4 regions of the Pseudescherichia sp. genome follow, and region 3 is predicted to be linked to each of the others. Evidence: predicted binding sites of a transcription regulator. Region 3 holds the regulator's gene; each other region holds the start of a gene.
What was found. Region 3 encodes PurR, which represses purine synthesis genes. Its sites were predicted from a motif close to CANGCAAACGTTTGCNTG; they were not measured.
Positions count from the first base shown of each region.

Region 1: a site for PurR is predicted at 3,386-3,403, ahead of purE (5-(carboxyamino)imidazole ribonucleotide mutase). Genes of this name have one in related genera too.
Region 2: a site for PurR is predicted at 5,367-5,384, ahead of pyrD (quinone-dependent dihydroorotate dehydrogenase). Genes of this name have one in related genera too.
Region 4: a site for PurR is predicted at 2,766-2,783, ahead of purT (formate-dependent phosphoribosylglycinamide formyltransferase). Genes of this name have one in related genera too.

Region 1 covers NZ_DAMBWA010000007.1:210,424-218,151, reverse strand. The annotation lists gene RTX96_RS11945 (methionine ABC transporter permease) at 1-508, shown strand, start outside; gene mnmH (tRNA 2-selenouridine(34) synthase MnmH) at 509-1,582, opposite strand; gene purK (5-(carboxyamino)imidazole ribonucleotide synthase) at 1,741-2,808, opposite strand; gene purE (5-(carboxyamino)imidazole ribonucleotide mutase) at 2,805-3,314, opposite strand; gene lpxH (UDP-2,3-diacylglucosamine diphosphatase) at 3,433-4,155, opposite strand; gene ppiB (peptidylprolyl isomerase B) at 4,158-4,652, opposite strand; gene cysS (cysteine--tRNA ligase) at 4,826-6,211, shown strand; gene malI (Mal regulon transcriptional regulator MalI) at 6,328-7,344, opposite strand; gene RTX96_RS11905 (PTS transporter subunit EIIC) at 7,434-7,728, opposite strand, start outside.
Region 2 covers NZ_DAMBWA010000006.1:135,141-142,868, reverse strand. The annotation lists gene RTX96_RS10465 (ABC transporter ATP-binding protein) at 1-227, opposite strand, end outside; gene rlmKL (bifunctional 23S rRNA (guanine(2069)-N(7))-methyltransferase RlmK/23S rRNA (guanine(2445)-N(2))-methyltransferase RlmL) at 243-2,351, opposite strand; gene RTX96_RS10455 (YcbX family protein) at 2,451-3,560, shown strand; gene zapC (cell division protein ZapC) at 3,557-4,093, opposite strand; gene pyrD (quinone-dependent dihydroorotate dehydrogenase) at 4,262-5,272, opposite strand; gene pepN (aminopeptidase N) at 5,446-7,728, opposite strand, start outside.
Region 3 covers NZ_DAMBWA010000005.1:261,668-269,395, forward strand. The annotation lists gene mdtK (MdtK family multidrug efflux MATE transporter) at 1-83, opposite strand, end outside; gene RTX96_RS09820 (riboflavin synthase subunit alpha) at 312-962, shown strand; gene cfa (cyclopropane fatty acyl phospholipid synthase) at 1,007-2,155, opposite strand; gene punC (purine nucleoside transporter PunC) at 2,424-3,581, opposite strand; gene punR (DNA-binding transcriptional activator PunR) at 3,718-4,629, shown strand; gene purR (HTH-type transcriptional repressor PurR) at 4,663-5,688, opposite strand; gene RTX96_RS09845 (YnhF family membrane protein) at 5,986-6,075, shown strand; gene RTX96_RS09850 (MFS transporter) at 6,259-7,425, shown strand; gene RTX96_RS09855 (NlpC/P60 family protein) at 7,465-7,728, opposite strand, start outside.
Region 4 covers NZ_DAMBWA010000001.1:78,371-86,098, reverse strand. The annotation lists gene edd (phosphogluconate dehydratase) at 1-799, shown strand, start outside; gene kdgA (bifunctional 4-hydroxy-2-oxoglutarate aldolase/2-dehydro-3-deoxy-phosphogluconate aldolase) at 839-1,480, shown strand; gene purT (formate-dependent phosphoribosylglycinamide formyltransferase) at 1,552-2,730, opposite strand; gene RTX96_RS00410 (YebG family protein) at 2,862-3,170, shown strand; gene yebF (protein YebF) at 3,236-3,583, shown strand; gene RTX96_RS00400 (tellurite resistance TerB family protein) at 3,679-4,338, shown strand; gene ptrB (oligopeptidase B) at 4,423-6,480, shown strand; gene exoX (exodeoxyribonuclease X) at 6,493-7,155, opposite strand; gene RTX96_RS00385 (DNA polymerase III subunit theta) at 7,180-7,410, opposite strand; gene yobA (CopC domain-containing protein YobA) at 7,545-7,728, shown strand, end outside.

The DNA of each region.
Region 1 (7,728 bases), on a different contig from region 3:
GTATCTCATCAGCTCCGTGCTGGTGAACATTATCCGCTCCGTACCTTTTGTGATCCTGCTGGTGCTGCTTCTGCCGCTCACCCAGTTCCTGCTCGGCAACACCATCGGGCCGATTGCGGCCTCGGTGCCGCTCTCGGTTGCCGCCATCGCCTTCTATGCCCGGCTGGTAGACAGCGCGTTGCGCGAGGTGGATAAGGGGATCATCGAGGCCGCTGAAGCTTTTGGTGCCAGTCCGCTGCGTATCATCTGCACCGTGCTGCTGCCGGAGGCCAGCGCGGGTCTGCTGCGCGGTCTGACTATCACCCTGGTCAGCCTGATCGGCTACTCGGCGATGGCAGGGATCGTCGGCGGCGGCGGGGTGGGGGATCTGGCGATCCGCTACGGCTACTACCGCTATGAGACGCAGGTCATGGTGGTCACCGTGGTGGCGCTGATTATTCTGGTACAGGTCGTGCAGATGCTGGGGGACTGGCTGGCCGCACGGGCCGACAAGCGAGGCCACCGCTGACTACCCGTTTTGCAGCCAGTCGTTGACCTCCTGCCACGAGCCGCGAAAGACAATCTTCGCGGCTTTCTTCTCTAACTGATAGCGGTACATCGGATCGTAATACTCCTTTAGCAACGGCACCAGCCAGCCATTGTGGCCGCGGGTGTCGCCGCGCTGCTGCTGGATCGCCAGAGCGGTATCAAGGTGCGCCCTGAGTTCGGCAAAGCGCTGCAATCCCAGACGACGGCGGATGGCGAACAGCCCGTGATGCAGATACTCCGCATAGGCCAGCCAGCCTGCCTCCTCGCCGTGTGCCGCAATAAACTCGCGCTGCATACGCACAAAATAGTCGTTATGCAGACGCGCCACGCGCAGGTCAAAAGGATCGTCCACCACCGCGATAGGCGACGCTACCATGCGATCGTACAGGCATCCCGGCAGATGGTTGCCGCCGATCGTCCGGCCTTCATCTTCCAGCACCAGGCGCGCCGCGTCGCGCTTAAGCAGTTCTACCGCCAGCGCATTTTCAAAGCTTGCCTGCGAACGCTGTGCCTGCAGCGTGCGGCCAAATGACGATCCACGGTGGCGAGCCAGATCTTCCAGATCGATGCCGTCAGGATGCTGGCGCACCAGATCGGTTTTACCGCTGCCGGTGCAGCCGCCGATCAGGATCAGCGGACGCTGGACGCGCTGCTCCGTCGCTATTATTGCCGCCTGACGCAGGGCCTTATAGCCGCCGTGAATTAACGGATAGTCAATGCCTGCCTCATGCAGCCACTGTTGTGTGATATGCGAGCGCTGGCCACCACGGGCGCAACACAGATAGCCGTCGGGATGGCGCAGGCAGGCATTACGCCATGATTGAATGCGTTGTTCGCGCGTGATGCCTGACACCAGCTGATGTCCAAGCGTTAACGCGGCCTCAGGGCCCTGGCGTTTATAACAGGTGCCGACCGCCGCACGCTCTTCGTCGTTCATCAACGGGAGATTGATTGCCGACGGCATTGCACCCTGGGCAAATTCAACCGGGGCGCGTACATCCAGCAGGGGGGTATCAGCGGTGAGGATCGCGTAATAATCCATGCCTTCGCTCATAGGACTTCCTTCTGCATATCAAAGGGCGACGTTGTACATTAGATCGCGCTATTTTACGCGTCCATTGGTGCGATGGGGCAAAAAAATGATAGGGGGAGAGGGACTACCGGGTTGCACTTGCGCATACCCGGTTTACATGACAAACAAGGCGGAAACGCTTAACCGAGCTTAGCGCACGCCCATGCGATACCGCTGGCATACTCAGGTGGTAATAGCGGCACGATCGCTTCCAGGGTTGCGCTCAGGCGGTCGGTATCGCTGTCGTTGAGGTTTAGATGTCCCACCTTGCGGCCGGCGCGCACCTCTTTATCGTACCAGTGCAGATGCACCAGCGGCAGCTTCAGCCAGTCGTAGTTCAGGTCGCTGCCGATCAGGTTGATCATCACCGACGGGGCGTTGACCACCGGATTCGGCAGTGGCAGGCCGGTGATGGCGCGCAGGTGCAGCTCAAACTGGCTGATCGACGCGCCGTTTTGCGTCCAGTGGCCGCTGTTGTGCACCCGTGGAGCCAGCTCGTTAATCAGCAGCCCGCCAGGGGTTACAAAACACTCCATCGCCATCACGCCGACGTAGCCCAGCTCGCTCATGATTGCCCCCAGCATCGCTTCGGCCTGCGCCTGCTGCTCAGCGTCAGCCAGCGGAAAAGCCACGCTGGTGCGCAGAATGCCGTCCTGATGCAGGTTATGGGTCAGGGGATAGAACACGGTGCTGCCGTCATGCCCGCGCGCGCCCACCAGCGACACTTCACCGGAGAAGTTAATGCCCTGCTCGACGATACACTCCCCGTAACACTCTTCAGGCAGCGTATCGATCTCACTGGCGCGCAGACGCCACTGGCCGCGGCCGTCGTAGCCACCCACCCGGCGCTTAACGATCGCCAGCTCGCCAAGGGCATTAAACACCTCGGGCCACTCTTCGGCGCTCGACAGCAGCTGCCACGGCGCAGTCGCCAGAGAGAGACGGTCAAAGAGCTGCTTCTGGGTCAGACGGTCGGCAATAATGGGAAAAACGTCGCGGTTAACAAACGCCGGATGGCGTGCCAGCTCGCGGGTCAACGCCGTTTCCGGCCAGCGCTCGATCTCGGCGGTGATCACGCTCTGCGCAAAAGGCACAGCTTCCGGCTCGGCATCCAGCCCCACCGGCCAGACGGCGATACCCAGCGGCTCACCGGCCTGGCGCAGCATCCGGCCCAGCTGGCCGTTGCCGAGGACGCATACCTGCTTCATGCCGCACCTCGCGGGTCCGGGTTATCCAGCACCTCGTCGGTCTGGGCATTGCGCCACTCCACCAGACGCTGATGCAGGTCACGGTCGTGGGTGGCAAGGATCTGCGCTGCCAGTAACGCCGCGTTGGCGGCGCCGGCTTTACCAATCGCCAGCGTGCCCACTGGAATACCGCGCGGCATCTGAACGATGGAGTAGAGGCTGTCAACGCCGCTCAGCGCTGCGCTCTGTACCGGCACGCCCAGCACCGGCACCAGCGTTTTGGCGGCGATCATGCCCGGCAGATGCGCCGCGCCGCCTGCACCCGCAATAATCACCTGATAGCCATTCTGCTCTGCGCCTTCGGCGAAGCTAAACAGTTTATCCGGCGTGCGGTGGGCAGAAACGACTTCAACATGGTGGGGAACGTTCAGGATATCGAGGACTTCAGCGGCGAACTGCATGGTTGCCCAGTCGCTTTTGGACCCCATCACGATGGCGATACGTACCGGATTATTGCTCGAAGACATGCGTCTAAAAACTCCTGTGGGTGTGCGGCATAACGCGTAACAGGGCACAGAGAATAGCATGGAAATCCCGCAAGGAAAACGGTTGCGCGGCTAACCTTGCGGGCAAATTGTTAAGTTATTAAAACGGAAAAGCGATAAGTTCGACCTGCTGTGAGGTGACTTTTACCATTGAACCTTCGCTATGCCAGGCGCCCAGCACGCAGCGAAACGCCGGTTCGCCGTTGGCGGTCATCTCGTGCACGGCCGGGCGGTGGGTATGGCCGTGGATAAGCCACTGTACCTTATGGCGTTCCAGCGCATGGCTTACAGCCTGCGGGTTCACATCCATAATGGTGAGAGACTTACTGCTGTTGGCCGCTTTGCTGTCGGCGCGCATCTTCGCCGCCACCCTATGACGAATAAACAGCGGTAGGGCAAGAAACAGTTTTTGCAGCCAGGGCTGGTGAACCTTAGCGCGAAATGCCTGATAGCCCGCGTCGTCGGTGCAGAGGGTATCGCCATGCATAATCAGCACCCGGCGACCGTAGAGGTCGAGCACTACCTCTTCCGGCAGCAGCGTCATGCCGCTCTCACGAGCGAAGCGCTGGCCCAGCAGGAAGTCACGATTGCCGTGGATAAAGTAGCAGGGCACGCCGCTGTCGCTCAGCGCCTTCAGGGCGGCCGCGATCTGCTGATGCAGGGGATTGGGATCGTCGTCGCCAATCCAGGCTTCAAAGAGATCGCCAAGAATATAGAGGGCGTCGGCGTCACGCGCCGTACCGGCCAGAAAACGCAGAAAACCGGCGGTGATCGCCGGTTCTTCTGTAGAGAGATGCAGATCTGCGATGAAAAGCGTCGCCACGATTACTCGCTGACGGTTACGTTTTCGATGATCACGTCTTCTTTAGGAACGTCCTGGTGCATGCCGCTGCGACCGGTAGAGACCGCTTTGATTTTGTCGACTACGTCCATGCCTTCAACCACTTCGGCGAATACGCAGTAGCCCCAGCCCTGCATGTTTTCACCGCTGAAGTTCAGGAAGTCGTTGTCTGCTACGTTAATAAAGAACTGGGCGGTTGCAGAGTGCGGGGCCTGAGTACGGGCCATCGCCAGCGTGCCACGGGTGTTTTTCAGGCCGTTGTTCGCTTCGTTTTTGATCGCGTCTTTGGTCGCTTTCTGATTCATGCCCGGCTCAAAACCGCCGCCCTGGATCATAAAGCCATTGATAACACGGTGGAAAATGGTGTTGTTGTAGAAACCTTCGCGGCAGTAGTCCAGGAAGTTCTTAACAGTTTCAGGCGCTTTGTCATCGAAAGTTTTGATTACGATATCGCCGTGATTAGTGTGGAAAGTAACCATTTTTGCATCCTGTTCCGGTAGTGTAGAGCATCGACCCAGCTGTGGGTCACGTATAGTCGCCTGTTATAGCATAACCGCAAGGTTCGATCACCTTGCAAAGGGTGCTGCTTCGGTTATCAATTATGGGTATCATACTGAGTTCATTCTCCACACACGTCTTAACGGAATCTTTGATGCTAAAAATTTTTAATACGCTGACGCGCCAAAAAGAGGAATTCAAACCTATTCATGCCGGGAAAGTGGGCATGTACGTGTGTGGTATCACCGTTTACGATCTCTGCCATATCGGCCACGGCCGCACCTTCGTCTCTTTTGACGTGGTGTCGCGCTACCTGCGTTTCCTCGGCTATGATCTGAAGTACGTGCGTAACATCACCGATATCGACGACAAGATCATCAAACGTGCTAATGAAAACGGCGAGAGTTTTGTCGCGCTGGTAGATCGCATGATTGGCGAGATGCACGCTGACTTTGACGCCCTGAACATCCTGCGTCCGGACAGCGAGCCGCGCGCCACCCACCATATTCACGAAATCATCGAGATCACCGAGCGCCTGATCGCGCGCGGTCATGCCTACGTAGCTGACAACGGTGACGTGATGTTCTCCGTGCCGACCGATCCCAACTACGGCAAGCTGTCGCGCCAGGATCTGGAGCAGCTGCAGGCCGGGGCGCGCGTCGAAGTCGCTGAGATCAAACGCAACCCGATGGATTTTGTGCTGTGGAAGATGTCCAAGCCGGGCGAGCCGAGCTGGCCGTCACCGTGGGGCGAAGGGCGTCCGGGCTGGCACATTGAGTGCTCGGCGATGAACTGCAAGCAGCTGGGCCACCATTTCGACATTCACGGCGGCGGATCGGACCTGATGTTCCCGCACCATGAAAACGAAATCGCCCAGTCTACCTGCGCCCATGACGGCGAGTACGTGAACTACTGGATGCACTCCGGCATGGTGATGGTTGACCGCGAGAAGATGTCGAAATCGCTGGGCAACTTCTTTACCGTGCGCGACGTGCTGAAGTATTACGATGCGGAGACCATCCGTTACTTCCTGATGTCCGGTCACTACCGCAGCCAGCTTAACTATAGCGAAGAGAACCTCAAGCAGGCGCGCTCGGCGCTGGAGCGTCTCTACACCGCATTACGCGGCACCGACACATCTGTTGCGGCAGCGGGCGGCGAGGCCTTCGAAACGCGCTTTATCGAGGCGATGGACGACGACTTCAACACCCCGGAAGCCTACTCGGTGCTGTTTGATATGGCCCGCGACGTTAACCGTCTGAAGAGCGAAGACATGCAGGCGGCGAACGCGCTGGCATCTCATCTGCGCAAGCTGGCTGCCGTGCTTGGTCTGCTGGAGCAGGATCCGGAAGCCTTCCTGCAGAGCGGAGCTCAGGCGGATGACGGTGAAGTAGCGGAGATTGAAGCCCTGATCCAGCAGCGTCTGGATGCGCGTAAAGCGAAAGATTGGGCTGCGGCGGATGCGGCGCGTGACCGTCTGAACGAGATGGGGATCGTGCTGGAAGATGGCCCGCAGGGGACCACCTGGCGTCGTAAGTAAGACGACGGGTTTTGTAGGCCGGGTAAGCGAAGCGCCACCCGGCATGACAGAGCCAACAGATCAATGCCCGGTGGCGCTGCGCTTACCGGGCCTACAGGGTCTGCAATCCCTCTATCTTAAGCTGACTCGCGCGTCACCAGCTGTCCGGAAAGGGTGATGCGCTGGGTCAGCAGATCCGGCTCTTTGATTTTGCGGATCATCAGCGACGCTGCCTGGCGTCCAGTCTCTTCGCTTGCCGACGATACGTAGGTAAACGAGGGCGACGTTAAGTTCACGTGCAGCATATCCTCGAAACCGACCAGCGCCACCTGCTGTGTCAGGAACACATCTTTTCCTACCGTACGACCTACCTGATGAATGCCGGAGAGCGAGCCGATCATTGCATCAGGCGAGTGGCAGAGCAGGGCGGTGATGGTGTTGTTCTTCTCCAGCAGCTGCCGGGTCGCGTGGCTCGCCGCGTGGGTCCCCTCCATGCAGGCCGGGGTAGACTCCTCCCGGGTCACCAGTCCGTACTGGGTCAGCGCGCTGCGAAACCCGGCCAGCCGCTGCTGGCGGATCAGGCTACTCTCCGTACCGCCGATGTAGGCGATGCTGCGGTGGCCGCGCTCGATCAGGTAGCGGGTGGCAAGGCTGGCGGCCTGGCGGTTATCGCGCATCACCAGGTTGCACTCCTCCTCCAGCAGCGATTGCGATACCACAACCAGCGGCAGGGGACAGGTGCGGATAAGCTTCGGCAGACGCGAGGTGGTGGCATCGGAGGCAAGATAGATCACGCCTGCTACGCCCTGCTGTTTAAACGAGAGCAGGCAGCGCTCAAGGCTGTCGCTATCGTTCAGAGGCTGGCTGAGAAAAACCATGTAGCCCTGCTTCTCCAGCTCCAGCACGGTGCTGGCCATCACCTTCACAGAAAAACTGTCGCTAAAGTCGCGCAGGATCAGGCCAATCAGGTTAGAAGTGTTGGCGCGGAGGTTCGCTGCCGCCACGTTGTGAACGTAGCCGAGCGTGTCGATCGCCTGCTGCACCTTTTCAATCGTGGCGGTTGATATTTTCCCTTTCTGGCGAAGCACCAGCGAAACGGTCGAGACAGAGACCCCCGCCAGCTTCGCGACATCAATAATGCTGACCTTCTTCAAATCCACTCCCTGAACTTAACGGCTATGCAGTCAACGATGAAAAGTCTCCTGTACGATACAGGAGACCTAATCACCTTAACAGCCTCAGGTTACTTGCCGATCATGCCCGACATGGTCTGGGCAATAAACTGCGCGCGTGCGCCGAAAATCACCTGGATGCCGTTATCGCCAACGAACACCACGCCACGCGCGCCGACACCGTTCAGGCCGTCTTTGTCCACCAGCTCGCTCTTCGCCACCTCAAGACGCAGGCGGGTGATGCATGAGCCTACCGAGCTGATATTGTTTGCACCGCCCAGCAGGGCAACGATTTCGGTCGCCAGCTCGTCATCGGTTTTATCGTTAACGTTAGCGGTCACTTCGGTGCGGCCCGGCGTCTTAACG
Region 2 (7,728 bases), on a different contig from region 3:
GGCGGATCCTGCTGCAGGCGCGCCACAACCAGATCCTGCTCATAGACGATGCGGCCATCGTCCAGGCCCTGCTCGCGGTTGAGGATCTTCATCAGGGTGGATTTACCCGCGCCGTTACGTCCGACCAGGCAGACGCGCTCGTTGTCTTCGATATGAAGCTCGGCGTTGTCCAGAAGCGGCGAGTCGCTAAACGACAGCCAGGCACCGTGCATACTGATTAATGACATTGTGTTCTATTCCTCTCAGGCTGCGGTAATCAGCCAGCAGTTATGGATCTGACGGTTGCGGGCGAAATCCTGCGACTGCGTTTTTTGGGTAATGTCTTGTGCTTTCAGACCCAGTTCAGCCAGCCCGTCGTGGTCCATGCGGAAACCGCGTTTGTTGTTTGAGAACATGATCGTGCCGCCTTTACGCAGCATTCGTTTTAAATCTTTCATCAAGCTCAGGTGGTCGCGCTGAACGTCAAACGCCTCTTCCATTCGCTTGGAGTTAGAGAAGGTCGGCGGATCGATAAAGATCAGATCGAACTGCTCGTCGGTATCCCGCAGCCAGCCCATCACGTCGGCCTGCATCAGGCGATGCTGGCGGCCGGTGAGACCGTTCAGACGCAGGTTGCGCTCGGCCCACTCCAGGTAGGTGCGTGACATGTCGACGGTGGTGGTGGACGCCGCCCCGCCCAGACCCGCATGCACGCTGGCGCTGCCGGTGTAGGAGAAGAGGTTGAGGAAATCTTTGCCTTTGCTCATCTGGCCGAGCATCCGGCGGGCGATACGGTGATCGAGGAACAGGCCGGTATCCAGGTAGTCGGTCAGGTTGACCCACAGGCGGGCGTTATATTCGCTCACCTCCATGAATTCGCCCTTCTCGTTCATCTTCTGGTACTGGTTCTTGCCTTTCTGCCGCTCGCGGGTCTTCAGCACCAGTTTGTTAGGCGCGATCCCCAGCACCGTGATGGTGGCGGCAATAACGTCCAGCAGGCGCTGACGCGCCTTCTGCGCATCGACGGTTTTCGGCGGCGCGTACTCCTGCACCACCACCCAGTCGGCGTAGCGGTCTACCGCCACGTTATAGTCTGGCAGATCGGCATCGTAGAGGCGATAGCACTCGATCCCCTCCTGACGCGCCCACTTCTCCAGCTTTTTGACGTTCTTGCGCAGGCGGTTGGCGTAATCTTCCGCCATGCCGCTGCCTTTGATATCACCGAAACTTTCCGCAATGGAGTAGTTTTTCTGTACGCAGTCCAGCGGGCCGTTTTTGGCCTTAAACTGGCGGTCGGCGCGCAGCTGCAGGCAATTGAGCAGCTCCGGCGAAGCGCTGAACAGGGAGACATTCCAGCCGCCGAAACTGTTTTTCAGCGTGCGGCCCAGCAGGCTATGCAGGGCGATCAGCGCCGGTTCACTCTCCAGACGCTCACCGTACGGCGGGTTGCTCAGCACGGTACCGTGCGGCCCCTCCGGCAGCGGGTTGGTCAGCTGGGCGACGTCTTTGACGTTAAAATCGATCAGCTCGCCGACGCCTGCGCGACGGGCGTTGCTGCGGGCAATATCGATAACCCGGGCATCGCTGTCGGAGCCGTAGAAGCGTGAGCCGTAGTCTGCCAGCCCACGACGGGCGCGGGTCTGGGCCTCGGCTTTCACCTCTTTCCACAGCGCCTCGTCGTGCTGCGCCCAGCCGCTAAAGCCCCAGTGCCCACGATGCAGGCCCGGTGCGCGATCGGTGGCCAGCATCGCCGCCTCAATCAGCAGGGTGCCGGAGCCGCAGAGCGGATCGAGCAGCGGCGTACCCGGCTGCCAGCCGGAGCGCATCACGACGGCTGCCGCCAGCGTCTCTTTCATCGGCGCAAGCCCGGCCCGATCGCGATAGCCGCGCAGGTGCAGGCCGTCACCGCTGAGATCGAGGGCGATATGCGCCGTCTCTTTATTCAGCCAGACGTTGATGCGCATATCCGGCTGCTCGCGATCGACGTTCGGGCGTTCCATATTCTTACGCGTGAAGCTGTCGACGATGGCGTCTTTTACCCGCATGGCGCCGTACTGGCTGTTGCGGATCTCCTCATTCAGCCCGCTGAAGTGCACGGCGAAGGTCGCGCCGGGGTTGAAAATCTCCGTCCAGTCAATCGCCTGCACGCCCATATAGAGATCGAGGTCGCTGTAGACCTTGCACTCGTTCAGCGGCAGCATAATGCGCGAAGCCAGGCGACTCCACATCAGGCTCTGGTAAATGAGCCGGGTGTCCCCCTCAAAATGGACACCGCCCTGAACGACCTGGACGTGCTGCGCCCCGAGGTTTTCCAGTTCAGTTTTTAACAGCTCTTCCAGCCCGCGGGCCGTACTGGCAAACAGAGAATTCATATCGTCACTTTTACTCTAATAAAATTGTTGCGCATTATAGCTAAACTCAACCCGATGTCATAAAGTTGAGGGCTTATTTTCACACGCATGGAGGGCGCAGTGGCTACCCTGTCGCGGCTTTATATACATCCGGTCAAATCGATGCGCGGAATTGGCCTCACGCACGCCCTGGCCGACATCAGCGGCCTGGCCTTTGACCGCATCTTTATGGTTACTGAACCCGACGGTACGTTTATTACCGCCCGCCAGTATCCGCAGCTGGTGCGTTTTATCCCGTCGCCGCTGCATGACGGTCTCCATCTCACCGCGCCCGACGGCAGCAGCGCGCTGGTCCGCTTTGCCGATTTCATCCGCGACGCCGCACCGACGGAGGTATGGGGAAACCATTTTACCGCATTAATTGCCCCCACGGCGATCAACCAGTGGCTGAGCGGCTTTTTTAATCGCGAGGTCCAGCTGCGCTGGGTCGGCCAGGAGCCCACCCGCCGCGTGAAGCGCTTTGAGAGCGTGCCGCTCTCCTTTGCCGACGGCTTCCCCTACCTGCTTACCAATGAGGCCTCGCTGCGCGATCTGCAGAGCCGCTGCCCGGCCAGCATCCAGATGGAGCAGTTTCGTCCAAACCTGGTGGTCACCGGGGCGCAGGCGTGGGAGGAGGATACCTGGAAAACCGTGCGCATCGGCGAGGTGATCTTTGACGTGGTTAAACCCTGCAGCCGCTGCGTATTTACCACCATCAGCCCCGAGCGCGGACAGAAACACCCGGCGGGCGAGCCGCTGCACACCCTGCAACAGTTTCGCACCGCGGTAGATAACGGCGACGTCGATTTCGGCCAGAACCTGATTGCCCGTAACAGCGGCGTGATCCGCGTCGGCGATGAGGTAAGCGTGTTGGCCAGCGGTCCGGCGAGAGTCTATGGCGCGGGCGAGCCGGTTGAGACGCTGGAAATTGAGAAGCAGGCTGCCTCGACGGTGACCATTGGCTGGCAGGGAGAGACCTTTACGGGGAATAACCAGCAGGTACTGCTTGAGCAGCTGGAGAGCCAGGGGATCCGTGTGCCCTACTCCTGCCGGGCTGGGATCTGCGGCTGCTGCCGCATACGCCTGATAGAGGGAGAAGTCAGCGCCCTGAAGCAGTCCGCCATCGGCGACGACGGCACCATCCTGAGCTGCAGCTGTATTCCCAAAACGCCGCTGGTGCTGGAGCCTTAAACCGCCTGCTCCAGGCTGTAGAGCTGGGGCAGCGGCCGCATACGATCGTTCATCACTTTAATCGCATCGCCAAGCTGCATTGTACGCCCGGCAATCACCACGCCGGGCTGTGCCAGCAGGCAGAGCGTGGCGTTATCACCCGGCTCGACCACCAGCAAATTCACCTGCTCTGCGGTATCGCTGAGCCAGACGCTGGCGGCTTCACCCAGATCGGGCTGCCAGCTGTCACCGTAAGATTGGAAATGCCAGCTTTTTGGCATCTGCGGCTTAAGAAAGCGAATAGCGACCAGCGCGTTCAGCACCAGCTCGGCCCGCTGCTCCCGGGAGAGCTCAAACTCGCGGCAACGCTCCTCAAAAGAGAAGTAGAGCGCGGCATCATCCACACAGAAGCCGGAGGGTGCGAACGCGTCCGGCGTCAGCATCCGACGGGCGTAACGGGAGCGAAATAGCATCCCATTGGCGAGATCGAGCATCATCCGATCGTGCTCTTCGTCGTAATACCAGCGCCAGTTATCGTCAGGTTTGATTCGCATTTTCCTCTCCGCTCCCCCTTAAGCGTCCTGCTGCTTGCGTGTCCGTTGTTACCGTTCCGCTTATCATAAAATGTCAATAATGAGAACGTTTAAATAAACAACAACGAGGGGAATATAAAACAACCAGGGCCGGAAATAAAGCCCTGGTTAACATTTAGACGCAAAGGATTAGATATGGGTAACGATCTCTTTAATCAGCGGCGGGCCTTTAAATATAAAGCCGGAATAGATCTGCACCAGCGTCGCACCGGCAGCGATCTTCTCCCGTGCGGCGATAACGGAGTCGATTCCGCCGACGCCGATAATCGGCAGCTGACCCTTCAGCTCCTGCGCCAGGCGGCGAATAATTTCGGTGCTTTTTAGCTGCAACGGGCGGCCGCTTAAGCCTCCGGTCTCATCACCGTGCTTCATTCCCTGCACCAGCCCTCTTTCGAGTGTGGTATTGGTAGCGATTACGCCATCGATATTATGGCAAACCAGGCTGTCAGCCACCTGAATTAACTCCTCAACGGTGAGATCGGGAGCAATTTTCACCGCCACAGGGACATATTTGTGATGACTATTCTGCAGCTCGCGCTGCTTATTTTTGATGGCGGAGAGCAGATCGTCCAGCGCCTCACCGTATTGCAGCGAGCGCAGGCCCGGGGTGTTTGGCGAGGAGATGTTAATCGCAATATAGCCCGCGTAGGGGTAGACTTTATCCATACAAATCAGATAGTCATCTTTGCCCTGCTCTACCGGCGTATCTTTATTCTTGCCGATATTAATGCCCAGCACGCCGTCAAAATGGGCTTTTTTGACGTTCTCTACCAGATTATCTACGCCAAGGTTATTGAACCCCATGCGGTTAATTAACCCCTCGGCCTCGACCAGGCGGAAGATACGCGGCTTATCGTTGCCCGGCTGCGGGCGCGGCGTCACGGTGCCAATCTCAATCGAGCCAAAGCCCATTGCGCCCAGCGCGTCAATGCACTCGCCGTTTTTATCCAGACCCGCCGCCAGGCCCAGCGGATTCTTAAAGGTCAGCCCCATGCAGGAGACCGGTTTTTGCGGCACAGTCTGGCGCACTAGCGCGGCTAAAGGGGTGCCGGAAATACGGCGTAATTGCTGAAACGTCAATTCATGAGCGCGCTCAGGGTCGAGCTGGAAAAGGGCTTTACGAACGAAGGGGTAGTACATGAACTCTCCTGGATTCCCGGTGTGCAAACCGGGGGCGTATTATCTGCGATTGCGAGACGAAAGGGAATTGACCTGAGGCAAATAATCCAGATAAAACGCAAACATTTTCCTGAAAAGGGGGGCAAACGTGGGAAAATAGTGAACCGGGCAGCGCAAGGCCGCCCGGCGAGGTATCAGGCCAGCGCCTTGGCAATCTTCTCGTAGAGATCCCCGGAGAGGTTTTCCAGGCCTTTCAGCTGCTCCAGCGCCGCACGCATTTGCGTTTGGCGTCCTTCGTCGTAACGTTTCAGGCGGATCAGCGGCTCAATCAGACGCGACGCCACCTGCGGGTTACGGCTGTTAAGCTCGGTCAGCATCTCTACCATGAAACGGTAGCCGCTGCCGTCTTCCGCATGGAACGCCGCCGGGTTGCTGCCGGCGAACGCGCCAATCAGCGAGCGGACGCGGTTCGGGTTGCTGAGGGTAAAGGAGCGGTGGTTAAGCAGGCCGCGCACGGTCTCCAGCACGTTGCTGGCCGGGCTGGTGGCCTGCAGGATAAACCACTTGTCCATCACCAGGCCGTCCTGATGCCACTTATCGTCGTACTCCTGCATCAGCGCATCGCGGCACGGCAGCTGCGCCGCCACGGCGGCAGAGAGCGCCGCCAGCGCATCGGTCATGTTATCCGCAGTGTGATACTGCTGGGTCACCAGGGCATCGCCGAGCTTCACGTCGCCAAACGCCAGGTAGCGCAGGCAGGTGTTGCGCAGCGAACGCTTGCCGATATCCGCATGTTCAACCCGATAGGCGTCGAGCTTATGCGCATTGTAGACCGCAAGGAACTCGTCGGAAAGCTCGGTCGCCAGGGTGCGGGTCAGCGCCTCGCGGACGGCAACGATCGCCACCGGATCGATAATATCGAACAGCTCGGCCATCTCGCCTGCAGAAGGCAGGGTCAGGATCTCCGCCGCCAGCGCCGGATCGATATCCGCATCCAGCAGGATCGCCCGGAAGGCGTCGGCCACGTGCAGCGGCAGCGACAGCGGCTGGCCCTGCTGGTGGCGAGCCACGTTCAGCTTGATGTAGGTCGTCAGCAGGCTCTGGGCTGCATCCCAGCGGGAGAAGTCGTTGCGGGCATGACGCATCAGGAACGTCAGCTGCTGATCGCTCCACTTATACTCCAGCTTCACCGGCGCGGAGAACTCGCGCAGCAGGGACGGCACCGGCTGGAAGTAGACCTTATCAAAGACGAAGGTCTGCTCCTCCTGGGTAACGTTGAGGACGTTGTGTACCGGGTGACCCTCTTTTTGCAGCGGGATGACCTGCCCCTCGTTGTCGTACAGCTCGATATCAAACGGAATATGCAGGGGCAGCTTCTCCTCCTGATCCGGCGTCGGCGGCGTACGCTGGCTGATGGTCAGGGTGTACTGCTCGGTCTCTGGGTTGTAGTCATCGCGCACGCTCACAATTGGCGTACCGGACTGGCTGTACCAGCGACGGAAATGGGAGAGATCGACGTTAGAGGCGTCTTCCATCGCCTGGACAAAATCGTCGCAGGTGGCGGCACTGCCGTCGTGGCGCTCAAAGTAGAGCTGCATCCCGCGCTGGAAGTTCTCTTCCCCCAGCAGGGTGTGCAGCATGCGGATCACCTCAGACCCCTTCTCGTACACCGTCAGGGTATAGAAGTTGTTCATCTCGATCACTTTGTCCGGACGGATCGGGTGCGCCATCGGGCTGGCATCTTCCGCAAACTGCAGGCCGCGCATGGTGCGTACGTTGCTGATGCGGTTCACCGCACGGGAGCCAAGATCGGAGCTGAACTCCTGATCGCGGAACACGGTCAGCCCCTCTTTCAGGCTCAGCTGGAACCAGTCGCGGCAGGTGACGCGGTTGCCGGTCCAGTTATGGAAGTATTCGTGACCGATTACCCGCTCAATATCGAGATAATCTTTATCGGTGGCGGTGTCGGTGCGGGCCAGCACATATTTGGAGTTAAAGACGTTAAGGCCTTTGTTCTCCATCGCCCCCATGTTGAAGAAATCCACGGCAACGATCATATAGATGTCGAGGTCATACTCGAGACCAAAACGATCTTCATCCCACTTCATGGAGTTTTGCAGGGAGGTCATCGCCCACGGCGCGCGGTCAAGATTGCCGCGATCGACAAACAGCTCCAGCGCCACTTCGCGGCCGGAGCGGGTGGTATAGGTATCGCGCAGCACGTCGAAATCACCGGCCACCAGCGCAAACAGGTAGCAGGGTTTCGGGAACGGATCCTGCCACTGTACCCAGTGACGACCATTATCCAGCTCGCCTTCGCCCACGCGGTTGCCGTTGGAGAGCAGGAACGGATATTTGCTTTTATCGGCAATGATTTTAGTTGTAAAGCGTGCAAGCACGTCCGGGCGATCAAGGTACCAGGTGATATGGCGGAAACCCTCGGCCTCGCACTGGGTGCAGAGCGCTTCGCCTGACTG
Region 3 (7,728 bases):
ATCGCGGTTTGCGCTATCTGCGCAAGGATCACTGGGATAGCCAACGCCAGCAGCTGGCGTGCTTCGATATAATACTTCTGCACGGAAACACCTGTATATTGTTGTTATTGGTAAGCATGAAAAAGCCGCCTTAACTGGCAGCAAGAAGAGATTGCAGGATAAATAGCCAGACCATTGTAACGGGGAACGGCGAATATGCCAGAGAAAAAACAGCCTGGGCGGGTGCAGCGCTGGCAACCTCTTTTTCCACCTGTTATTGTGCAATTATCAAAACGGCTTGCGCCGAATTAATGGTTACAGGAGTTGTAGGCATGTTTACTGGTATTGTACAGGGCACGGCAAAAATCGTGTCCATTGATGAAAAACCCAACTTCCGCACCCACGTCGTCCAGCTGCCTGAGTCGATGCTGCCGGGGCTGGAGACCGGCGCGTCTGTGGCGCATAACGGCTGCTGTCTGACCGTCACCAGCATCAATGGCCCGCTGGTCAGCTTTGACCTGATGAAAGAGACGCTGCGTATTACCAACCTGGGCGAACTGAGCGTAGGCGGCGAGGTGAACGTTGAACGTGCGGCGAAGTTTAGCGATGAGATCGGCGGCCATCTGATGTCGGGGCATATTATTACGACCGCAGAGGTGGTGAAAATTCTGACCTCAGAAAATAACCGCCAAATCTGGTTTAAAGTTCAGGACGCCAACCTGATGAAATATATTCTTTATAAAGGCTATGTTGGCGTGGATGGTATTAGCCTGACGGTGGGTGAGGTGACGCCGACGCGTTTCTGTGTGCATCTGATCCCTGAAACGCTGGAGCGCACTACGCTGGGCAATAAGAAGCTGGGGCATAAGGTGAATATCGAGATCGACCCGCAGACCCAGGCCATTGTGGATACGGTTGAGCGCGTGCTGGCGAGCCGTGAAGCGGCGATGATTGCCGCCTCGGTCAGCGGCAGCGAAGAGTAATTAAATAAAAAACCCCGGCCTGCCGGGGTTTTTATTAGCATCGGTCAGCGCGCCACGCGCAGGCCGTTTTCGACACCGCGGCTGAACACGACCTGCCAAAGCTGGATATCCCGGGCACGAAAGGCACCTGCGCAGGCGTTCAGATAGTAGCTGAACATGCGCTTAAAGCGTTCAGAGTAGTTATCGGCAATGTCCGGCCATGCGGCCAGAAAACGCTCGTGCCAGGCCATCAGCGTAGTATCGTAATCAGCGCCAAAGTTATGCCAGTCCTCCATGATAAAATGGGGCTCGCTGGCATTCGCAATCTGGCGCACTGACGGCAGGCATCCGTTGGGGAAGATATACTTATCTATCCACGGGTCTACGTGATGGTCGGTTTTTTTCGAACCAATGGTGTGGAGCAGGAACAGTCCGTCGGGCCGGAGGTTGCGATCGACCACCTCAAAGTAGGTGGCATAGTTTTTCGGCCCCACGTGCTCAAACATGCCAACGGAGACGACACGGTCAAACTGATCCTTAAGATCGCGATAGTCCTGGAGCAGAATAGTTACATCCAGCCCTTCGCAGCGCGCCTGGGCCATCTTTTGCTGCTCTGCTGAAATGGTCACCCCGGTCACGCTGACGCCGTAGTTTTTGGCCATAAAGTACGCCAGACCACCCCAGCCGCAGCCAATATCCAGCACACGCATGCCGGGCTGCAGCTGCAATTTTTCGCAGATTAGCCGCAGTTTTGCCTGCTGCGCCTCCTCCAGCGTCTGCGCCTCTTTCCAGTAAGCGCAAGAGTACTGCATATAGGGATCAAGCATGCGGCTGAAGAGATCGTTGCCGAGATCGTAATGCTCTTTACCGACTATCCAGGCGCGTTTCTGGCTTTGCAGGTTGAGTACCCGCGCCGCCGCAATCCTTAGCGTATCTTTAACGTGGCGCGGCATCTGGTTTTCCAGCCCGGCGCGAAGCACCTTGCTAAAAAATATATCCAGCCGTTCGCACTCCCACCAGCCGTCCATATAGCTTTCGCCCAGCCCGAGTGAGCCCTCTTTTAGGACGCGCTTAAAAAAACGGGGGTTTTTTACCCGGATATCCGATGGGGCAGTGCCGTTGATAGCGATGCCCGCGCGGCTTAACAGTTCGTTTGCGATACGGAACCAGTTATCGCTCTGTATGTTGACTTCTTCTATACACGATGAACTCATAGCTTCTCCATCACCCTATGTGATCAGAACCTTCAAACAGCGTAGACGCTTTTAATGGTTTGTGAGAAATCCCACGGAACGGGCCGTGAGCTTGATATCCGACGTAGAACAGAGGAAGGGAGATAGCCCTTGCCGAAAATGCCGTCCGTGGGAGAACAGGCGCGATCCTGCGCCTGTGAAAACATACTTATTTTTGTTAATAAAAATTATCGAAATGAGTATAGGCCGCAAAAACGGGTCGTTCAACCTATTATGGTTAGTTAACTAATTATTTTGCTGCTTGTTTTTGTCCCCAATAGCCCAGTCCGGCCAGCAAAACAGTCAGCAGCATAACGCTGGTTGTGGTAAGCAGAGGCGTAGCGATGAGCGTTGAGACCAGCAGACTGGCTAAAAAGCAGAGACCCAGCTGGAGGGTATTTTGTAGCGCCGCTGCACGTCCCGCCCCCTGAGGAAACGGGCTCAGCGCCTGGGCCACCACAATCGGATAGATTGCACCGTTAGCCATCGCCATCACGCAGAACGGAACCAGCAGCAGCGTCAATGAGACCTGTGGCAGGAAGGCCACCAGCCAGACGGCAACCACGCTCAGCGCATAGCCAGCCAGCAGCCAGGGCAGCAGACGCGGCCCCTGCCAGCGCTGAAGGGCTGCCCGACAGCCATAGCCTCCCACCAGAAAAGCGATGGTTTGCGGGACATAGCTCAGGCCAATCGCCGCGGGGCCATAGCCCAGAGCACTGAGAATAAACGGCGAACCGGTAAGCCAGGCGAAAAAGCTGGCTGAGCAGGCGGCGTAGATGGTGACGTTTCCGCAGTAAAAGCGAGAGCGTAACAGCAGCCCGAAGGTAACGGGTGTCGTTTGCGGATGATACTTTTTTACCGGTTTTTTAAGGCGAAGTGCGGGCAGCATCAGCAGCAGCGTGATAACAAACAGCACCATAAAGATGTTCTGCCAGTGGGAGTGGGCGAGGATCCAGCTTCCCAGCAGCGGCGCGAGGGCGGGGGAGAGCCCAACCAGCGGCATAATAGTGGCAAAAATACGGTTAACCCGCTGAGCCGGATAGTAGTCCGTTACCAGCGTCTGCCAGGTGACCGCGGCGGCACATACCCCCACGGCCTGAACAAAACGCAGTATCAGCAGCATGGTGCCGTCGCGCACCCATAGCATGCCGATGCAGCCAAAAGCAAACAGTCCCAGCCCGCAGAGGAGGACCAGCCTGCGGCCAAAGCGATCGGAGAGCGGGCCCCATATCAGCTGGGCAAGGGCAAAGCCGGCCAGAAACAGGCTAAGGCTGGCACTTACTGCCGATGCAGGGGTATTAAGATCCTGCTGAATAGCCGTAAACGCCGGCAGGTACATATCCGTTGCCAGAAAGCCCAGCACGCTCAATCCCGCTAGCCAGACTAAAAATCCTTTACCAGGTAACATCATCTTTCCTTCTTATTCTCTTTCACGATAGAGGTTAAACAGTGCAGATCACAAAGCGGCAAAGTGTAGGCAGTGCATTACCGGTTGTGAAACGGTAATATTTGCGCAGTGCATTCAAATTTTTTGCAGGCAGAATATGTGGTCAGATTACTCCCTTGACGTCGTAGATACCGTGGCTCGTACCGGAAGCTTTAGCGCCGCTGCTCAGGAGCTGCACCGGGTTCCCTCCGCCATCAGCTACACGGTACGACAGCTTGAAGCGTGGCTGGCCGTGCCGCTGTTTGAACGACGGCACCGGGACGTGGTGTTAACCCCGGCAGGAAGCTGGTTTTTGCAGGAGGGGCGTTCTGTCATCAAAAAAATGCAGGTCACCCGACAGCAGTGCCAGCAGATAGCTAACGGCTGGCGTGGCCAGCTTGCTATCGCCGTGGATAATATCGTCCGGCCCGAGCGCACCCGGCAGATGATTGTCGACTTCTATCGTCATTTTTCAGACGTTGAGCTGCTGGTGCAAAAAGAGGTGTTTAACGGCGTCTGGGATGCGCTGGCCGATGGGCGCGTGGAGCTGGCTATCGGTGCGACCCAGGCCATACCGGTGGGTGGGCGCTTTGCTTTTCGCGATATGGGCATGCTCAACTGGCGCTGCGTCGTGGCCGCTCATCACCCGCTGGCGGGTATGGATGGCCCGCTGAGCGACGATCTCCTGCGCGGCTGGCCGTCACTGGTATGGGAGGATACCTCCCGGCTACTGCCCAAACGCATCACATGGCTGCTGGACAACCAGCGGCGAATGGTGGTGCCGGACTGGACCTCCTCCGCCGAGTGCCTGAGCGCCGGGCTATGCATCGGCATGGTGCCAGGCCATTTTGCCAGGCCGTGGCTCGATCGCGGTGAGTGGGTGGAGCTGCAGCTGGAGGAGCCGTTTCCGGATGCGGCCTGCTGCCTGACCTGGCAGCAAAATGATAACTCGCCCGCGCTGGGCTGGCTGCTGGACTATTTAGGGGATAGCGAAACGCTTAATCGGGAGTGGCTGCGGGAGCCAGTGTAAACGGCTCCCGAGGCGTTGATCGGCGGCGGATGCTTAACGACGATAGTCGCGGAAGGGGCCGTCGGCCACCGAGCGGCGCTCGATCAGCCGGGGATGAACCTCAATCGACTGCGACTCTTCACGCTTGTTGACGATGCGGTCCATCAGCATATTGAATGCGGTTTCACCCAGCGAATCTTTAGGCTGGTGGATGGTCGTCAGTGCAGGGGTGAAGAAGCGAGCGTTACGCACGTTATCATACCCAATCAGCGATACATCCTGCGGCACGCGCAGGCCCATCTCGTCGACGGCGCAGAGCGCGCCCATCGCCATCACATCGCCGCCGCAGAACACGGCAGTAGGGCGATGCGGCTGGGAGAGGATCTGCTGCATCGCGCGGTAGCCGGACTCAGGTTCAAAGTCGCCCTGCACAATCCAGTTTTCCGGTACGTTAATCAGCGCCTCTTCCATCGCTTTCATAAAGCCGGCCAGGCGGCCTGCGCCGGTATTACGCTCGAGCGGGCCGGGGATCACACCGATTTCGCGGTGGCCGCGTTCGACCAGGTAGCGGCCAGCCATATAGCCACCCTCAAAGGCATTATCGATGACCGAGTCGGTGAAGTCGGCTTTTGCCTCACCCCAGTCCATCACCACCATAGGGATATGGCGATACTCCTCCAGCATGCTAAGCAGCGGGGCAGGGTATTCAGAGCACATTACCAGCAGGCCATCGACGCGCTTCTGCGCCATCATCGACAGATAGGCACGCTGCTTCTCGAGGTTGTTCCAGGCGTTACCCAAAATCAGGGTGTAGCCTTTCTGGAAACAGTTCTTCTCTACTGCCTCGATAATCTCAGCAAAATAGGGCGCTTCGCTGCTGGTCGCCAGCAGGCCAATCGATTTGGTATGGTTAACCTTCAGGCTGCGAGCCACGGCGCTGGGTGAATAGTGCAGCTCTTTAATGGCTGCCCACACTGCGTTACGCGTCTCTTCTGCAACAAAACGCGTTTTGTTAATTACATGTGATACGGTTGTGGTGGAAACGTTTGCTCGTTTCGCTACGTCTTTTATAGTTGCCATTCAATGTCACTCCAAACCACGACGTAAGCTCCTGAAAATAGTGTAGGTAAACGTTTGCCTCTACTCAGCCTGCACGCAACTTTTGGGGATGCGATTCGCCGGGAAAACGACACGGAACGTCAGGAGGGGTCTATGGCCGGTACGCGAATAAATTTAGCGTGGAATTTTGTCTTATCTTGATGAAAAGGGGAAGCGTTAAAACGCATATCACCCCAAATCAAAGAAGATTTTTGCCCATAAATGTGTAAAAATGCGCAAGCTCACTTTTTGTGGGGTAATTAGAATGGAGAGAAATTGATGAGTGCAGATCTGAAGTTTTCCCTGATGACGACCGTTGTTGTGCTGGGCCTGATTGTTGCTGGTGCGCTGACCGCTGCGTTAAATTGATTTAGCATGAGGGAGAGCCCTCTCCCTCTGTTTCGGCATCCCCTCTGGCGCCGCGTTAATTGTTATCAAAATGGCAATAAACTTTTGTTAGTTTGATAACTTCTGTTTTTTTGTGATAAATGTCATGCTTTTGACTTCTGTGACAGTGTCGCCTGATCGACACGGCAATTCTGGAGTCAAAATATGAAAATTAACTTTCCCCTGCTGGCCCTGGCGATTGGGGCATTTGGCATCGGGACCACCGAGTTCTCCCCGATGGGCCTGCTGCCAACTATCGCCCGCGGAGTAGATGTCTCTATTCCGGCAGCGGGAATGCTCATCAGCGCCTACGCCATTGGCGTCATGGTGGGTGCGCCGCTGATGACGCTGCTGCTCTCCCATCGTGCTCGCCGTAGCGCGCTGATCTTCCTGATGGCAATCTTTACCCTGGGCAACGTGCTGTCCGCACTCTCTCCCGACTACACCACCCTGATGCTTTCGCGCATCATCACCAGCCTTAACCACGGTGCCTTCTTTGGCCTGGGGTCGGTCGTGGCAGCCAGCGTCGTGCCGAAAGAGAAGCAGGCCAGCGCGGTGGCCACCATGTTTATGGGGCTGACCATCGCGAATATCGGCGGCGTACCGGCGGCAACGTGGCTGGGTGAAACCATCGGCTGGCGCATGTCGTTTCTCGCCACCGCGGGCCTTGGCGTGATCTCGATGCTGAGCCTCTTCTTCTCCCTGCCAAAAGGCAGCGCCGGAGAGCGTCCGGAGGTGCGTAAAGAGCTGGCCGTGCTGGTGCGTCCGCAGGTGCTGTCAGCTTTACTGACCACCGTGCTGGGCGCAGGGGCAATGTTTACGCTCTATACCTACATCGCCCCGGTATTGCATGAGATTACCCATGCTACGCCGCTGTTTGTTACCGCGATGCTGGTCCTGATTGGGGTGGGCTTCTCCATCGGCAACTACCTGGGCGGCAAGCTGGCGGATCGCTCTGTAACCGGCACCCTAAAAGGCTTTTTCCTGCTGCTGATCGTTATCATGCTGGCAATCCCGCTGCTGGCGCGTAACGAGCTGGGTGCGGCGGTGAGCATGGTCATCTGGGGTGCGGCGACCTTTGCCGTGGTGCCACCGCTGCAGATGCGTGTGATGCGCGTGGCTCATGAGGCGCCAGGCCTGTCATCATCCGTCAACATCGGTGCTTTCAATCTCGGTAATGCGCTGGGCGCTGCCGCGGGGGGCGCGGTGATCTCGGGAGGACTGGGGTATAGCGTAGTACCGGTGACCGGCGCGCTGATTGCGGTGCTGGCACTGCTGCTGGTGCTGGTGTCAGGGCGCGGCCAGGCCGAACGTGAGTACGCGGTAGAGTAAGGGAACGTTGTGTCCTGCCACGGAGGGCAGGACGCTGAATTAACGAAGGGTTTTCGAGGTCATTACCCGGCGTGCCCCCACATAGTGGCGCTGCCAGTAGTCTTCGTTCAGGGAGGTGATCTGAATATCCTGACCGCTGCGCGGAGACTGAATGAATTTACCGTTACCGACGTAGACGCCAACGTGATCGGCCGTGCCCCGGCCTTGGGTACGGAAGAAGACCAGATCGCCACTCTGTAACTCACGGGTATTTACCGGAGACGCATCGCGAAGGTGGTACATCTCATTGGCCGTACGGGGAAT
Region 4 (7,728 bases), on a different contig from region 3:
GAACGGTCCGGCGGATATCAACCACTTCCAGGCCGCAGGCGGTGTGCCGGTACTGATGCGCGAGCTGCTGAAGGGCGGTCTGCTGCATGAGGATGTGCATACTGTGGTCGGTCACGGACTGTCACGCTACACCCTTGAGCCGTGGTTGAACGAGGGCGAGCTGGACTGGCGCGAAGGAGCCAGCGCCTCGCTGGACAGCGATATCATTGCCTCTATCGACAAGCCGTTCTCGCATCACGGCGGCACGAAAGTGCTTAGCGGCAACCTGGGACGCGCGGTAATGAAAACCTCCGCCGTTCCGGTAGAGAACCAGGTCGTTGAGGCGCCTGCGGTCATTTTCGAGAGCCAGCACGACGTGCTACCGGCGTTTGAAGCCGGTCTGCTTGACCGTGACTGCGTGGTTGTTGTCCGACATCAAGGGCCAAAAGCGAACGGCATGCCAGAATTACATAAACTGATGCCGCCACTTGGTGTATTATTGGACCGCCGTTTCAAAATCGCATTAGTCACCGATGGACGGCTCTCCGGCGCATCAGGTAAAGTACCGTCGGCGATCCATGTGACACCAGAAGCGTATGACGGCGGGTTGCTGGCAAAGGTACGCGAGGGCGATATCATCCGCGTTAATGGACAGACAGGGGAGCTCACTCTGCTGGTGGATGAAACCGAGCTTGCTGCACGTCAGCCGCATATTCCTGACCTGAGTAGCGCGCGTGTCGGTACTGGCCGCGAAATGTTTAGCGCACTGCGTGAAAAACTCTCCGGTGCGGAGCAGGGCGCAACCTGTATCACTTTTTAAACTGATTACTTTTTTAGATCGGGCGAGAGAAAAACTCTGATGAAAAACTGGAAAACGAGTGCTGAAGCAATCCTGAAAACGGGTCCTGTTGTACCGGTTATCGTGGTGAACAAGCTGGAACACGCTGTACCGATGGCGAAAGCCCTGGTGGCCGGTGGCGTTCGCGTGCTGGAAGTCACTCTGCGTACCGCTTGCGCTATGGATGCAATCCGCGCCATTGCGAAAGAAGTTCCGGAAGCAATTATTGGTGCCGGTACGGTACTGAACCCGCAGCAGCTGGCAGAAGTGACCGAAGCGGGCGCGCAGTTTGCTATCAGCCCGGGCCTGACCGAGCCGCTGCTGAAAGCGGCAACCGAAGGCACCATCCCGCTGATCCCAGGCATCAGCACCGTATCCGAACTGATGCTGGGTCTCGACTACGGTCTGAAAGAGTTTAAATTCTTCCCGGCGGAAGCTAACGGCGGTACTAAAGCGCTGCAGGCGATTGCTGGCCCGTTCTCGCAGGTACGTTTCTGCCCGACCGGCGGTATCTCTCCGGCGAACTACCGTGACTACCTGGCGCTGAAGAGCGTGCTGTGCATCGGTGGCTCGTGGCTGGTACCGGCTGACGCGCTGGAAGCGGGTGACTACGATCGCATCACCAAACTGGCTCGCGAAGCGGTAGAAGGCGCGCAGCAGTAAATAGCATAGGTCCACGCAAGCGAAGCGCCGCCGGGCAATGCCAACAAAAACGGGCCATATGGCCCGTTTTTTTATCCTGCAACCTGTACGCTGGCGGCGGCATTTTTCGCTCGCTCTACCGCATCCTCTATGCTTTCACCGGTGGCTAACGCCACGCCTAACCGCCGCGTACCGTCAATCTCCGGCTTGCCGAACAGGCGCAGCTGTAGACCCGCACCTACTGCAGACTGCACATTATCAAAGGTTACGTTATCGCTCTTCAGCTCTGGCAGGATCACCGCTGAAGCGGACGGGCCATACTGACGCACGCCGCCTATCGGCAGACCGAGGAAGGCGCGAACGTGCAGAGCGAACTCAGAGAGATCCTGAGAGATCAGCGTGACCATGCCGGTATCGTGTGGGCGCGGCGACACCTCGCTGAAGATCACCTCGTCGCCGCAGACAAACAGCTCTACGCCGAACAGCCCATAGCCGCCCAGCGCCAGCACCACCTTCTGGGCGATAGCCTGGGCACGGGAGAGGGCCAGCTCGCTCATCTGCTGCGGCTGCCAGGATTCGCGGTAGTCGCCATCCTCCTGGCGATGGCCGATGGGGTCGCAGAAGTGCACTCCATCAACGGCGCTCACGGTCAGGAGTGTAATTTCAAAGTCAAACTTCACCACGCCTTCAACAATGACGCGTCCCGCTCCGGCGCGCCCGCCGAGCTGGGCGTACTGCCAGGCATCGTGCAGCTCATCAGCACTGCGAATAAAGCTCTGGCCCTTGCCGGAAGAGCTCATCACCGGCTTAATAATGCAGGGCAGGCCGAGCGCAGCAACTGCCTCTCTAAACGCGGCTTCGCTGTCGGCGAAGCGGTAGGTTGAGGTAGGCAGGCTGAGCTCTTCCGCGGCCAGGCGGCGGATCCCCTCCCGGTTCATGGTCAGCTTTGCGGCGCGGGCGCAGGGCACCACCTGCTGGCCCTGGGACTCAAGCTCCAGCAGCGTATCCGTAGCAATGGCTTCGATCTCCGGCACGATAAAGTCCGGTTTTTCAAGTGCCACTATCGTCTTTAACGCCTCGCCGTCCAGCATATTGATCACGTGGGAACGATGAGCGACGTGCATCGCCGGGGCGTCTGCATAGCGGTCCACCGCAATCACTTCAATGCCAAGCCGCTGGCACTCGATCGCTACCTCTTTACCCAGCTCACCGGAGCCTAACAGCATTACACGCGTGGCTGCCGGACGCAGCGCGGTACCTAAAAAAGTCATACTATCCACCCGGTTAAAAATTTCGGACTATTATACACGAAAACGTTTGCGTGTCTTTTTTCGGCTTGCAATCCGCCCATGAAATGCTTACTATTATACTGTATAAATAAACAGGTAAATGAGGCTGCATTATGGCGGTTGAAGTCAAATACGTGGTAATCCGCGAAGGTGAGGAAAAAATGTCTTTTGCCAGCAAGAAGGAAGCCGATGCGTACGACAAAATGCTCGATCTGGCGGAAGTGCTGGAGGGCGTGCTGGTAAATGCACCCGTTGCGTTTGATGACGAGCAGCGTGAGCAGATGGCGCTGTGGCTGGCTGAGCAAAAAGAGACCCTCAGTGCGGTCTTCCGCTCCGGTAAGCTGCCTGACCCTGACGCGGCGTCGGAGAAAAGCGATACCGTAACGGATATGCCGACGGCGAAGCGCACTAAAGCAGCCTAACAGCAGCTTGCGCTGCCGGTAATTTGTACCATGCTTTGAGTGGGTTATGCGCACAGGAGATAAGCATGAACAAATTAGAATCACTGCTCGGCCTGGCCCTGCTGGCCGGCAGCGTTAGCGTACAGGCTGCCAATAATAAATCAGTGAAGTTTCCCAGCTGTGAAGGGCTAGATGCCGCCGGTATCGCCGCCAGCGTCAAGCGCGACTATCAGCAAAACCGCATTGCGCGCTGGGCAGACGACCAGGAGACGCTGGGGCAGGCCGACCCTGTTGCCTGGATCAACGTCAAAGAGATTACCGGTAAAGACGATAAGTGGACCGTTCCGCTGACCGTTCGCGGTAAAAATACCGACATCCACTATCAGGTGGCGGTTGACTGCAAAGGCGGTAAGGCCGTCTATACCCATCGTTAACCAAAGCCGCATTTTCGCTTCTTTAGCCAGCTTAGACATTTCCTGACACCCCCTCGCTTACTCTGTGGTTTGACGCAGAATAATCGGGGGGAACTATGACTAACTGGATGAATCAACTACAGTCGCTGCTGGGCCAGAAAGGGGCATCCGCCTCATCGGGCGACGGGCAGGGACTCAGCAAGCTGCTGGTGCCGGGCGCACTGGGTGGTCTGGCGGGGCTGCTGGTCTCTAACTCTTCATCCCGCAAGCTGCTTACGAAATACGGTACCAGCGCGCTGCTAATGGGCGGCGGGGCCGTTGCCGGCACGGTGCTGTGGAACAAATACAAAGATCGCGTGCGCAGTACGCATCAGGATGAGCCGCAGTTTGGTCAGCAGAGCTCGCCGCTGGATGTGCGCACTGAACGTTTGATCCTGGCGCTGGTCTTTGCCGCGAAGAGCGATGGCCATATCGATGCCCGCGAGCGCGAAGCGATTGACCTGCAGATGCGGGAGGCGGGCGTTGAGGAGCAGGGCAGAGCGCTGGTAGCGCAGGCCATCGAGCAGCCGCTCGATCCCCAACGATTAGCCCGCGATGTGCGTAACGAGGAGGAGGCGCTGGAGCTCTACTTCCTCAGCTGTGCCGCTATCGATATCGATCACTTTATGGAGCGCAGCTATCTTAACGCGCTCGGTGACGCGCTGAAGATCCCTCAGGACGTGCGCGACGGCATTGAACAGGACCTTAAAGCGCAAAAAAGCGCGCTGCCAGGCTAGCTTATACGCGGTGGTGGCGCGTTTCGCTTGCAACATGCGTGGGTTTTGCCACCCTTATAGGGTGTAAACTGAAAAGATAACGCTATGCCACCAAAAGCAAAAACAGTACCGCACGTCATGACCCTGCATGGCGATACGCGAACAGACAACTACTACTGGCTGCGCGACGATACGCGTTCGGATCAGGATGTCCTGGACTATTTGCACCAGGAGAACGACTACGGGCGCGACGTGATGGCCTCCCAGCAGGCGTTACAGGATCGCCTGCTAAAAGAGATTGTCGATCGTCTTCCCCAGCGCGAAGTCTCCGCCCCCTATACCCGCAACGGCTACCGTTACCGGCACGTCTATGAGCCGGGATGCGAGTATGCCATCTATCAGCGCCAGTCGGTGCTTAGCTGCGAGTGGGATGAGTGGCAGGTGCTGCTGGATGCCAACAAGCGCGCTGCTCACAGTGAGTTCTATACCCTCGGCGGGCTGGCCGTGTCGCCGGATAATAAAATCATGGCGCTGGCGGAAGATTATCTCTCTCGTCGCCAGTACGGTCTGCGCTTTCGTAATCTTGAGAGCGGCAACTGGTATCCAGAGATGCTGGATAACGTCACGCCGGACTTTGTCTGGATCAACGACTCCGAAACCCTCTACTACGTGCGCAAGCATGCCAAAACGCTGCTCCCTTATCAGGTCTGGCGACACACCATCGGGACGCCTGCCTGCCAGGATGAGCTGGTTTACGAGGAGAAGGACGAGACGTTCTACGTCAGTCTGCATAAGACGACCTCTCAGCACTACGTGATTATCTACCTCGCCAGCGCGACCACCAGTGAATGCCTGCTGCTGGATGCGGAGTTGCCGGATGCGCAACCTATCATGTTCCTGCCCCGGCGTAAGGACCACGAGTACAATCTCGATCACTACCAGCACACCTTCTACCTGCGCTCAAACCGCGAGGGGAAAAACTTTGGCCTCTATCGGACCAAGGTACGCAACGATAAGCAGTGGGAAGTGCTGATCCCGCCCCGGGAACACATCATGCTGGAGGGCTTTACGCTGTTTACCGACTGGCTGGTGGTGGAGGAGCGCCAGCGCGGCTTAACCAGCCTGCGGCAGATCAACCGTAAAACCCGCGAGGTGACCGGCATCGCCTTTGACGATCCGGCCTATGTGACCTGGCTTGCCTATAATCCCGAGCCTGAAACCTCACGCTTGCGCTACGGCTACTCTTCAATGACTACGCCGGACACCCTGTTTGAGCTTGATATGGATACCGGTGAGCGGCGGGTGCTCAAGCAGACAGAGGTCCACGGCTTTGATGCCAGCCAGTACCGCAGCGAACACCTATGGATCAAGGCGCGCGACGGCGTAGAGGTTCCAGTATCGCTGGTCTATAACCAAAAACACTTCCGAAAAGGGCAGAACCCGCTGCTGGTCTACGGCTACGGCTCCTATGGAACCAGTATTGATGCTGACTTCAGCAGCAGTCGCCTCAGCCTGCTGGATCGCGGCTTTGTCTATGCCATCGCCCATATTCGCGGCGGCGGCGAGCTGGGCCAGCACTGGTATGAAGAGGGCAAGTTCCTCAAGAAGAGAAATACATTCAACGACTATATTGACGTCTGTGACGCGCTGCTGGCGCAGGGTTACGGCTCTAAACGCTATTGCTATGGCATGGGCGGCAGTGCGGGCGGGATGCTGATCGGTACGGTAATTAATGAGCGCCCAGGGTTGTTCCACGGTGCCATCGCGCAGGTGCCCTTTGTCGACGTAGTGACCACCATGCTTGATGAGTCCATTCCGTTAACTACCGGCGAGTTTGAGGAGTGGGGGAACCCGCAGGATGAGGCCTACTACCGCTACATGAAAGGCTACAGCCCGTACGACAACGTTAGCGCACAGGCCTACCCGCACCTGCTGGTGACGACCGGTCTGCATGACTCCCAGGTTCAGTATTGGGAGCCAGCTAAGTGGGTGGCGAAGCTGCGGGCCACCAAAACCGATGACAACCTGCTGCTGCTTTGTACAGATATGGACGCGGGCCACGGTGGGAAGTCGGGCCGCTTTAAATCCTATGAGGGCGTCGCGCTGGAGTTCGCTTTTCTGGTTGCGCTGGCGCAGGGTACGCTGCCGGGCAAAAAAGAGTAGTTTTCGACAAGATTAGTTTTCATCAAGATAGTGCTTTAAGGTCAGCCGCAGTTCGGGGCTCATACGCTCAAGGTTGTTATACAGCCAGCGCAGGTAACCCGGATCGCGGTCGGCGATTTCTGCTACCGCTTTGCCCCGATACTTACCGAAGGTAAAGGTGGTCATCAGGGCAGGGCGACCGGTAATCGTCGCCATTTGATCCGGCGTCCAGCCAGATGTGTTCATGATGTCAATCAGCAGCGCGGCGGTGATATAGCAGTCATAGAGCGCCCGGTGGTGATGTAATCCTGGGGGCGTCTGGACATTCAGCTTACGCGACTTGTAGAGCGCCATGTTGCTGTACTGGATCCCCGGCCATAGACGACGGGCCAGCTTCATGGTGCAGATCCACTCTCCGGGCATCTCCGGCAGCACACGACGATCGAAGCTGGCGTTATGCGCCACATACCAGCTGCTGCCCAGATAGTGCGGCAGTATCTCTTCAATCCACGGCTGATCGGCGACCATCTCTTCGGTGATACGGTGAATAGCCATCGCCTGGTGGCTGATAGGACGATCCGGACGCACAAGGTGGCTCATCGGATTAACAATCTGACCGTCGATGACATCCACCGAGGCAATCTCAACGATGCCGCCCTGCAGGCCACAGGTTTCAGTATCGATTACGCGTAACATCCTCTTCTCCAGAAGCCGGTTCGATTATTTGATCTTAGGTTCATACGGCAGACGTGAAAGCGACACGGATGCCAGACGATGAGCAATCAGCCGCTCGCGAAACCAGTCGCGCAGGTGAGCGGGCTGTTCACGTTCTACCACCTCTGCGATAACGGGCATATTGTAGCGCTCTTTAAAGGCCACGCCAGCCGCCGCCAGGTCAACGTTGACTTTGTCCATCTCGTCCTGAGGCAGTGTTGCTAGATTGGTTTTCATAGGTCCTCCCGGTTTTACGGCGCAAACTTACTAAGCCTGCCGCAGAAAGGCAAGCCCGCGCCTGTACAGACTCGACTCGTACATTATACAGAGTTATTCTTGGTGCTATACACATAACAAAAAGGAATAGAACGATGGGTTTTACCGCTAAGTCACTCTGCCGTGCGCTGCTGCTGGCCACATCTGTGGCCGCATCGCCTGCCGTTTTCGCGCATGCTCACCTGAAGCATCAGTATCCCGCCGCCGATGCAAACGTAACCGCCGCTCCGCAGGCGCTGACCCTTAATTTTTCCGAGGGTATTGAGCCTAAGTTCAGCG